One region of the Brucella sp. GW823-FHT04E01 genome, then DNA from elsewhere that is predicted to be linked to it. Evidence: predicted binding sites of a transcription regulator. Region 1 holds the regulator's gene; the other holds the start of a gene.

Region 1 (4,443 bases):
GAACATGGCTGTTGAAGTCACAGTAAGGGCATTTGGCCAGACAGAATGGCCAATGCAGGTAAACGCCAAACGCATTTTCCCCATTTGCACGCGCGATTGGGATCGACCCGGCGGCATTTGCGCGAGCAGCATCTATTGCCTGCAAAGGGGGAAACAGCTTGTTCATTTTGCGGATGCCGGCTCCACATTAAGCACTTTTTCGGCGAAAAGCTTGAAAGCACGGGCACGGTGCGACAGGGCCGAAGCATCACCTGGCTTCCAGCCGTGCTTCTCATCGGCAGTCATTTCGCCGAAAGTCTTTTCATAGCCATCGGGCAGGAAAATCGGGTCGAAACCGAAACCCGTAGTGCCACGTGGCGGCCAGACAATCGCGCCCTCGACTTCGCCACGGAAATATTCAGCCTCCCCATCGGGCCAGGCAAGGCAGATGACCGATACGAAACGCGCCTTGCGCTGCTGTGGCGCAACGGCAGCCTTTTCTTGCAGCAGGTTCTCGACCTTTTGCATCGCCATGTCGAAATCGCGTGTGCCGTCTTCAGTCTCGGCCCAGTTTGCCGTGTAGACTCCCGGATCGCCATCGAGCGCATCGACCATCATGCCGGAATCGTCGGACAATGCAGGCAATCCGGTGGCCTCAGCCGCAGCAAGAGCCTTGATATAGGCGTTTTCCTCAAACGTGGTGCCGGTCTCGTCCGGCTCAGGCAGGCCAAGAGCGGCAACCGAACTGACTTCGAAGCCGAACGGACCGATCAGACCGTCGAACTCCTTCAGCTTGCCCGCATTGTGCGAAGCGACGATCAGCTTGCCCTGTTCCAGTTTTCTCATTTTCAGTTCCACAGTTTGGGTTCGGCAATCTCCAATGAATTGCCGGACGGATCACGGAAGTAGATCGAATGCGCACCATTCGGCCAGTCGAACTCGGCCTCGATTGCTATGCCATGTTTTGCCAGATGGTTGCGCCAGCGTTCCATCTCCTCGCGGCTTGCAGCAAAACATACATGGCCGGGACCGCTTGTGCCATGGGACGGCACGGGCAAGTGCTCTGGCAATGGCGGCTTCAATGTCTCTTCGGCCTTGAAGAGAAGCAATATGCCGTCGCCGCACCGGAAAAATGCGTTGCGCTCGCTGACTTTCCCAACCGGCTCCAGACCCATAATGCCGTGATAGAACTCTATAGCCTCCGCGACATCGCGGACATAGAGCGCGGTTTCAAGGATGCGTGCTGCGCGCATGGAAGAGGTCTCCTCGATATATGGAGCAGACCTCGTTCCTATCAGGCGACAGCCATCTTCTGCAAGGACACAAGGCGATCAATGCCGCCGCGAGCGAGCTTCATCAGATTGGCAAACTCTTCTTCCGAGAAAGGTGCACCTTCCGCCGTTCCCTGAATTTCAACAATTCCGCCCTTGCCGGTCATAACGAAATTGCTGTCGGTCTCGGCGACAGAGTCTTCGGCATAGTCGAGATCAAGCACCGGCTCGCCCTCATAGATGCCGCAAGAAATCGCCGCGATATGATCTTTCAGAACCTTCTCGACGCGCACCATCTGGCGTGCTTCCATCCAGCGCAGGCATTCATGAAGCGCTACCCAGCCGCCGGTGATGGCTGCCGTCCGCGTGCCGCCATCGGCCTGAATGACATCGCAATCTACCGTGATCTGTACTTCGCCAAGCGCCTGCATGTCCACGACGGCGCGCAAGGAGCGTCCGATCAGACGCTGGATTTCCTGCGTGCGTCCGCCCTGCTTACCGGCAGCGGCTTCGCGGCGCATGCGGTCGCCGGTCGAACGCGGCAGCATGCCGTATTCCGCCGTGACCCAGCCCTTGCCCGTATTGCGCATCCAGCCCGGCACCTTTTCCTCAAGGCTTGCGGTGCACAACACATGCGTATCGCCAAACTTGACGAGGCAGGAACCTTCGGCATGTTTGGAGATGCCGCGTTCGAAAGAAACGGCACGCATTTCGTCAGCCGCACGCTTGGATGGACGCATAGAAAATTCCTCGATTCATTTTTCCGGTGCGGCTTTTTAGGCTTCCCGGTCGCAAATAGAAAGCCATTCTGCCCGAAAAACCGTCAGAGATGTTGAGAGGCCTGTCACTATAGCCTAAAGGCTTTGACGCTTTGACTTGCGACCTTATATTTGGCGTATGCTATTTCCAGTGTGGCGAATCCGAAATTCGCATCACCTGGGAACAGCGCTGTGAACGAATTTCGGATTCAAAGCCACACTAGGGTTCGCGACCATATTATGATGAAAACGCCGGAACACCAGCTTTTGAGTTCGCTCGACCAGCGTTCGCGCGATATTTTCCGGCTGATTGTGGAAACCTATCTGAACGATGGCGATCCGCTTGGCTCGCGCAATCTCTCACGACTGCTGCCACACACGCTTTCACCTGCCACGATCCGCAATGTGATGAGCGATCTCGAGCATCTGGGTCTCATCTACGCACCGCATGTCTCAGCCGGGCGCCTGCCGACCCAGATCGGGCTACGCTTCTTTGTCGACGCGTTTCTCGAAGTGGGCGATCTGCCGCCGGAGGAACGCTCCTCCATTGAGGCGCAGGTTCGTTCCGCCGGTATGAACAATTCTGTCGAAAGCGTTCTGACCGAAGCAAGTCAGGTTCTTTCAGGTCTGTCGCGCGGCGCGGGCCTCGTGCTTGCCACCAAGGCGGAAGGTGCGCTGAAACACATCGAATTCGTTCGCCTCGAACCGACACGGGCACTGGCTGTTCTTGTCATGCAGAACGGCGATGTCGAAAACCGCGTCGTCAATCTGCCCGTCGGCATCAGCAATTCGCAGCTGGTCGAGGCATCGAACTTTCTCAACGCACACATCCATGGCCACACGCTTTCCGAAGCCAAAGCCGAATTGAAAAAGCTGACGGAAGAAACACGGCAGGAACTCGATCAGCTATCGCAGGAACTTGTTGCCCAAGGGCTGGCGGTCTGGAGCGGTGCCGGAACGGATCAACCGGCACGGCTGATTGTTCGCGGACGCGCTAATCTTCTGGAAAATATCCATGCGCAGGAAGACATCGAGCGCCTGCGCCATCTGTTCGATGATCTCGAAACCAAGGACGGCATGGTCCAGCTTCTCGATCTCGCGGAAGCCGGTTCGGGTGTCCGCATCTTCATTGGTTCGGAGAACAAGCTTTTCTCCCTTTCCGGCTCATCGCTGGTGGTCGCCCCCTATCGCGACAGCGAGCAAAGGGTTATTGGTGCTCTGGGAGTCATTGGGCCCACACGGCTCAACTATGCGCGGATCGTTCCCATGGTGGACTACACCGCTCAGATCGTTTCCCGGCTCCTGCGGTAACTGTGAGATTTGCCGGGACAAACCAAGTCCCTGAAAATAGACCTTGATTTTACTGGCATGAAACTCGATATCCGCCCCAGAAGATATTCAAGACGGAAGTAGCATTATGGCTGACGAAAAAAACAAATCCCAGAACCCCGATCTTGAGCAGCGCGACATCAACAATCCCCGGGATCGTGAGGCGCTGAACCGAGCTGCCGACGATTTTCTGAAAGCGCGCAAGGCTGAAGCTCGTGCGGAAGTTGCCGAGGATGAAGCTGAGGCGGCGGTAGATGAAACCGCAAACCGGATCGCGATGCTCGAAGCTGACAATGGCGAGCTGAAGGATCAGCTCCTGCGTGCTGCAGCCGAGATGGAAAACCTTCGCAAGCGCACCCAGCGCGATGTGCAAGATGCGCGCACCTATGCCGTGACCAACTTCGCTCGCGACATGCTGTCGGTCTCTGACAATCTCCGCCGCGCGCTCGACGCTATTCCTGCTGATGCTCTGGCGACCGATGCCAGCCTGAAGTCGCTCGCAGACGGCGTCGAAATGACCGAACGCGCCATGCTGCAGGCTCTGGAGCGTCACGGCGTCAAGAAACTTGAACCGGAAGGCGAGAAGTTCGATCCGAACTTCCATCAGGCCATGTTCGAAGTGCCTAATCCGGATTTGCCGAACAACACCGTCGTGCAGGTCGTGCAAGATGGTTACGCCATCGGCGACCGTGTTCTGCGCCCGGCCATGGTCGGTGTCTCCAAAGGCGGCCCGAAGGCGACTGCCGACAATGGCGCTTCCGAAGGCAATGGCTGATTATTTCAGCAATAACGGATGAGTATTGGAGCGGCGGCTTTGTCTGCCGCTCTTTTCATATCTGCAGTCCAGTTTGCGATAAAGCGCATTTCGATCTGACTGGATCGGATCAGCGGTCTAACCTATTCTATTTTAATCATAATCTTATCGATCCTCGTTTCACTCCGGTCGGATTATGCTCTAATGTGCATATTGCTATTGGCGCGAACCGGTGAAAAATTGTCACTGGAAGTGTGGAGGAGACCTGCAGCGTGACGATTCCTGAGTTTTTGAACTTCGCAGGCGTTTTCGTTTTCGCTGCGACCGGCGCTCTTGCAGCATCGCGACGCCA
Region 2 (4,443 bases), on a different contig from region 1:
AACAAACCTTATTCGCGTGCAGAACTTTATGCCGACCTTTCCCTGCGATCGAAAGAGACTTGGCTCCCTTGGCAGGGTTGTGTCGAATCTCGTCCGGGCACCTATGCGCTGGATGTAACGCCTCCTTCTGACAACAACCCAGACACATTATTTGTCCCCATGTTCGGCCCGGCTGAGTATTACAATACCGATAGCAGGGGAAACGTCACTTCCACCGTTTTGAACAGCTGGTGGCAAGACGACACATCCTTGGCTTACTCGCCCCGGCAAAGCGACCTCAAGAAATACTATCTGCGCGATTCCCTCGACAAGATTTACCGAGGCGGTAGATCGAATGGCGGCGGCCCCAACTATAGCTGCACATCATCACCTCTCACCCCATTGACGGACGTCACTACCGAAGAGGGGATGAAAACAATTCAAACCGCAATCAAGGCGATGGTACCAAGCGGCGGTACGAATGTTCCCGAGGCTATGGCCTGGGGCTGGCGAACGATCGTCCGAGGAGCACCGTTTACAGAAGCCCGGCCTTCGACCGAACGCGGCAATGATAAAGTTGTGATCGTGCTGACCGACGGCGCCAACACCTATTATAAATATGACGGACTGGCTGGCTCGGGTCCCGACAGAGCTGCAAACTTTTCCTACTATTCAGCGCACGGCTACACTGCTCGCATAACCAAACACTACAGCCAGGCACGTTTATTTCAGGAAAGCGGCGTTTCGGTTTCGCAAAATAACAGTACATATACGAAGGCTATGAATGCGCGTTTCGCAAAGCTCTGCGACAATGCCAAGTCAGCCAGTATCATCGTTATGACAGTCGCATTGGACCTCAGCGAGACGAACAGCACCGAGAAAGCACAAATAGATCTGTTGAGATCCTGCTCTTCAAACTCGCGCGTTCGCATGGAGAGTGGCAGGCCAGCCAAGCTTTTCTGGAACTCAACCGGCGGTGAACTAAGCGAAACATTCAGGCAGATCGGCGATGAACTCTCCAATTTGCGCATTGTGGATTGATATTGCCAACGACATCACCATATGCCGGATCGGACATAGTCAACCCGTGGCCGTTCCGCGTTAAGGATGGTGCAAATTAACCATCATTCATCTGTCAAATTTCTCAGGCAATCTTGACAAGATAAGGTCCGGCTTCTATCTCAGAGCCACGTTAGCACTCTCGCATGATGAGTGCTAACAAGCGCGGATCGGCTCGATCCGTTAACAGGGTTCAACGTCTATAACACCAAGGGTTATACCATGGCTGATATCAAGTTCCGCCCGCTTCATGACCGCGTCGTCGTTCGTCGCGTTGAATCGGAAGCCAAGACCGCTGGCGGCATCATCATCCCTGACACCGCCAAGGAAAAGCCGCAGGAAGGCGAAATCGTCGCTGTTGGCGCAGGTGCCCGTGACGAAGCTGGCAAGCTGATCGCTCTGGAAGTCAAGGCTGGCGACAAAGTTCTGTTCGGCAAGTGGTCGGGAACCGAAGTCAAGATCGGCGGCGAAGACCTGCTGATCATGAAGGAATCCGACATTTTGGGTATTGTCGGCTAACGCCTCCGACTCGGTATCGTCGGCTAATATGGCCTACATACGGGTCGATCATATACCACAAACCAATTCACCATAATCTGACCGGGACAATTCCCAGGAGAGTAAAATGGCTGCAAAAGACGTAAAATTCGGTCGCTCTGCGCGCGAAAAGATGCTGCGCGGCGTCGATATCCTTGCTGACGCTGTAAAGGTAACGCTCGGCCCGAAGGGTCGTAACGTTGTCATCGACAAGTCCTTTGGCGCTCCGCGCATCACCAAGGACGGCGTATCGGTCGCCAAGGAAATCGAACTGGAAGACAAGTTCGAAAACATGGGCGCACAGATGCTGCGCGAAGTGGCTTCGAAGACCAACGACACTGCCGGTGACGGCACGACGACCGCTACAGTTCTCGGTCAGGCAATTGTTCAGGAAGGCGCAAAGGCTGTTGCTGCCGGCATGAACCCGATGGACCTGAAGCGCGGTATCGACCTCGCAGTAACCGAAGTTGTTGCTGAACTTCTCGGCAAGGCCAAGAAGATCAACACGTCGGAAGAAGTTGCTCAGGTTGGCACCATCTCCGCTAACGGCGAAGCCGAAATTGGCAAGATGATTGCTGATGCGATGCAGAAGGTCGGCAATGAAGGCGTGATCACGGTTGAAGAAGCCAAGACCGCTGAAACCGAACTCGAAGTCGTCGAAGGCATGCAGTTCGACCGCGGCTACCTGTCGCCTTACTTCGTCACCAACCCTGAAAAGATGGTTGCTGACCTCGAAGACGCCTACATCCTTCTGCACGAAAAGAAGCTCTCGAACCTCCAGGCTCTTCTGCCGGTTCTGGAAGCTGTCGTTCAGACCTCCAAGCCGCTCGTCATCATCGCTGAAGACGTCGAAGGCGAAGCTCTTGCAACGCTCGTCGTCAACAAGCTGCGCGGCGGCCTGAAGATCGCTGCTGTCAAGGCTCCTGGCTTCGGCGATCGCCGCAAAGCCATGCTCGAAGACATCGCGATCCTCACCGGCGGTCAGGTTATCTCCGAAGACCTCGGCATCAAGCTCGAAACCGTTACGCTCGACATGCTCGGCCGTGCAAAGAAGGTTTCGATCTCGAAGGAAAACACCACGATCGTTGACGGTGCAGGCCAGAAGGCTGAAATCGACGCTCGCGTTAGCCAGATCAAACAGCAGATCGAAGAAACCTCTTCGGACTACGACCGTGAAAAGCTTCAGGAACGTCTTGCCAAGCTTGCTGGTGGCGTTGCCGTGATCCGCGTCGGCGGTGCAACGGAAGTTGAAGTGAAGGAAAAGAAGGACCGCGTTGACGACGCCCTGAACGCAACCCGCGCTGCGGTTGAAGAAGGCATCGTTGCTGGTGGCGGCACCGCCCTCCTCCGCGCTTCGGCCAAGATCTCCGCCAAGGGCATCAACGCCGACCAGGAAGCTGGTATCAACATCGTTCGTCGCGCTCTGCAGGCTCCAGCTCGTCAGATCACGACCAATGCCGGTGAAGAAGCTTCGGTTATCGTTGGCAAGATCCTTGAGAATGCCTCTGAAACCTACGGCTACAACACTGCCAATGGTGAATTCGGCGACCTGATCAAGGCTGGCGTTGTCGATCCGGTTAAGGTTGTCCGTACCGCCCTGCAGAATGCTGCTTCGGTTGCCGGCCTCCTGATCACGACGGAAGCCATGATCGCTGAACTGCCGAAGAAGGATGCAGCTCCGGCTGGCATGCCTGGCGGCATGGGCGGCATGGGCGGCATGGACTTCTAAGAAGTCTATAAAGCACGCCCATCAGGTAATAAGCTCGCACCGCAAGGCGGTGCGGGTGGCGGCATGGACTTCCAAGAAGTCCGTCAAGCTTACTTTGATGAAAATGCGAGAAAGGTGGCCTTGGGCCGCCTTTCTTTTTACGTTGCATAACCGTTTGTGATTTATGAAAAATTTACTCTGCTCGCGCTTTGCTGCACCGAAGTCGTTATTTTAGAAACTTCTGATTGACTCATAACCACCAATCATGGTCAATCCCGAATGACACAGAGATGGACTTCCTGTTTGCCCCCGCACTTTGGAAGTCCTGTCTCAGGCAACAGGAAAGGCAGGCTTCGGCCTGTCTTTCCACTTGCACTTCCAAAAAACTCAGCTTCTATTCTGCGGCGTCAATCTGCGCCTTTCCTGATATCGAGGCGTCATAACGCGCACGAGCCATCATTACCTTTGCTTCATTGGCTATCGCCCACTCACCCAATGCGCGCACAGGCCGCAAGAGATCGCTCCCCATTTCAGTCAGTTCATATTCGACCTTGGGCGGAATTGTCGGAAAGATCGTACGCGTGACGAAACCATCTCGCTCCAGATTGCGTAACGTCGTCGTCAGCATTTTCTGAGAAATACCATCTACGCTTCGACGCAACTCGTTGAAACGCATTGGATGATTACCGAGATAGCTCACCACAAGCACCGTCCATTTATCGCCCACGCGAGACAGAATATCCGCAACGGTCCTGCATGCACTGGTTTCCTTGAAGTCACCGGGTTTCATAAAAGTGCCTCCTTGTGCGCTAGGTAAGTCACTTATATAGCGTCAGTTTCTAACGGTTACCACTCTAAATAAAGGTGCTATCTATGTCTAAGCTCAAAGTCGCCGTCATCGTCGGCAGTACACGTGAACAGCGTTTTGCTCCAGTCCCTGCTCAGTGGATTGCGAAACTCGTAGCAGAACGCCCGGAACTGGACGTGGAAATTCTCGATGTCGCCGATTATCCGATGGGCTTCTATGGCGACACTTCCACCACGACCGCACAAGCAGAAACTGCTGACAAATGGAAAAACAAGCTGCGCGAGTTCGATGCCTACATCCTGACTGCGGCTGAATACAATCACGCTCCTACTGCTGTTCTGAAAAACGCCAT

What was found. Region 1 encodes HrcA, which represses chaperone genes, less so after heat shock. Its sites were predicted from a motif close to GTTAGCACTCNCNNNNNGNGAGTGCTAAC; they were not measured.
Positions count from the first base shown of each region.
Region 2: groES (co-chaperone GroES) is a predicted target of HrcA. The motif match lies at 1,171-1,199, and genes of this name have one in related genera.

Region 1 is NZ_JBXAIK010000004.1:419,393-423,835, forward strand. It holds gene hemW (radical SAM family heme chaperone HemW) at 1-166, opposite strand, end outside; gene rdgB (RdgB/HAM1 family non-canonical purine NTP pyrophosphatase) at 163-825, opposite strand; gene AC1RHM_RS17150 (VOC family protein) at 828-1,232, opposite strand; gene rph (ribonuclease PH) at 1,274-1,990, opposite strand; gene hrcA (heat-inducible transcriptional repressor HrcA) at 2,249-3,319, shown strand; gene grpE (nucleotide exchange factor GrpE) at 3,426-4,112, shown strand; gene AC1RHM_RS17170 (trimeric intracellular cation channel family protein) at 4,364-4,443, shown strand, end outside.
Region 2 is NZ_JBXAIK010000002.1:937,466-941,908, reverse strand. It holds gene AC1RHM_RS09785 (TadE/TadG family type IV pilus assembly protein) at 1-1,020, shown strand, start outside; gene groES (co-chaperone GroES) at 1,261-1,557, shown strand; gene groL (chaperonin GroEL) at 1,664-3,304, shown strand; gene AC1RHM_RS09770 (winged helix-turn-helix transcriptional regulator) at 3,678-4,073, opposite strand; gene AC1RHM_RS09765 (NADPH-dependent FMN reductase) at 4,157-4,443, shown strand, end outside.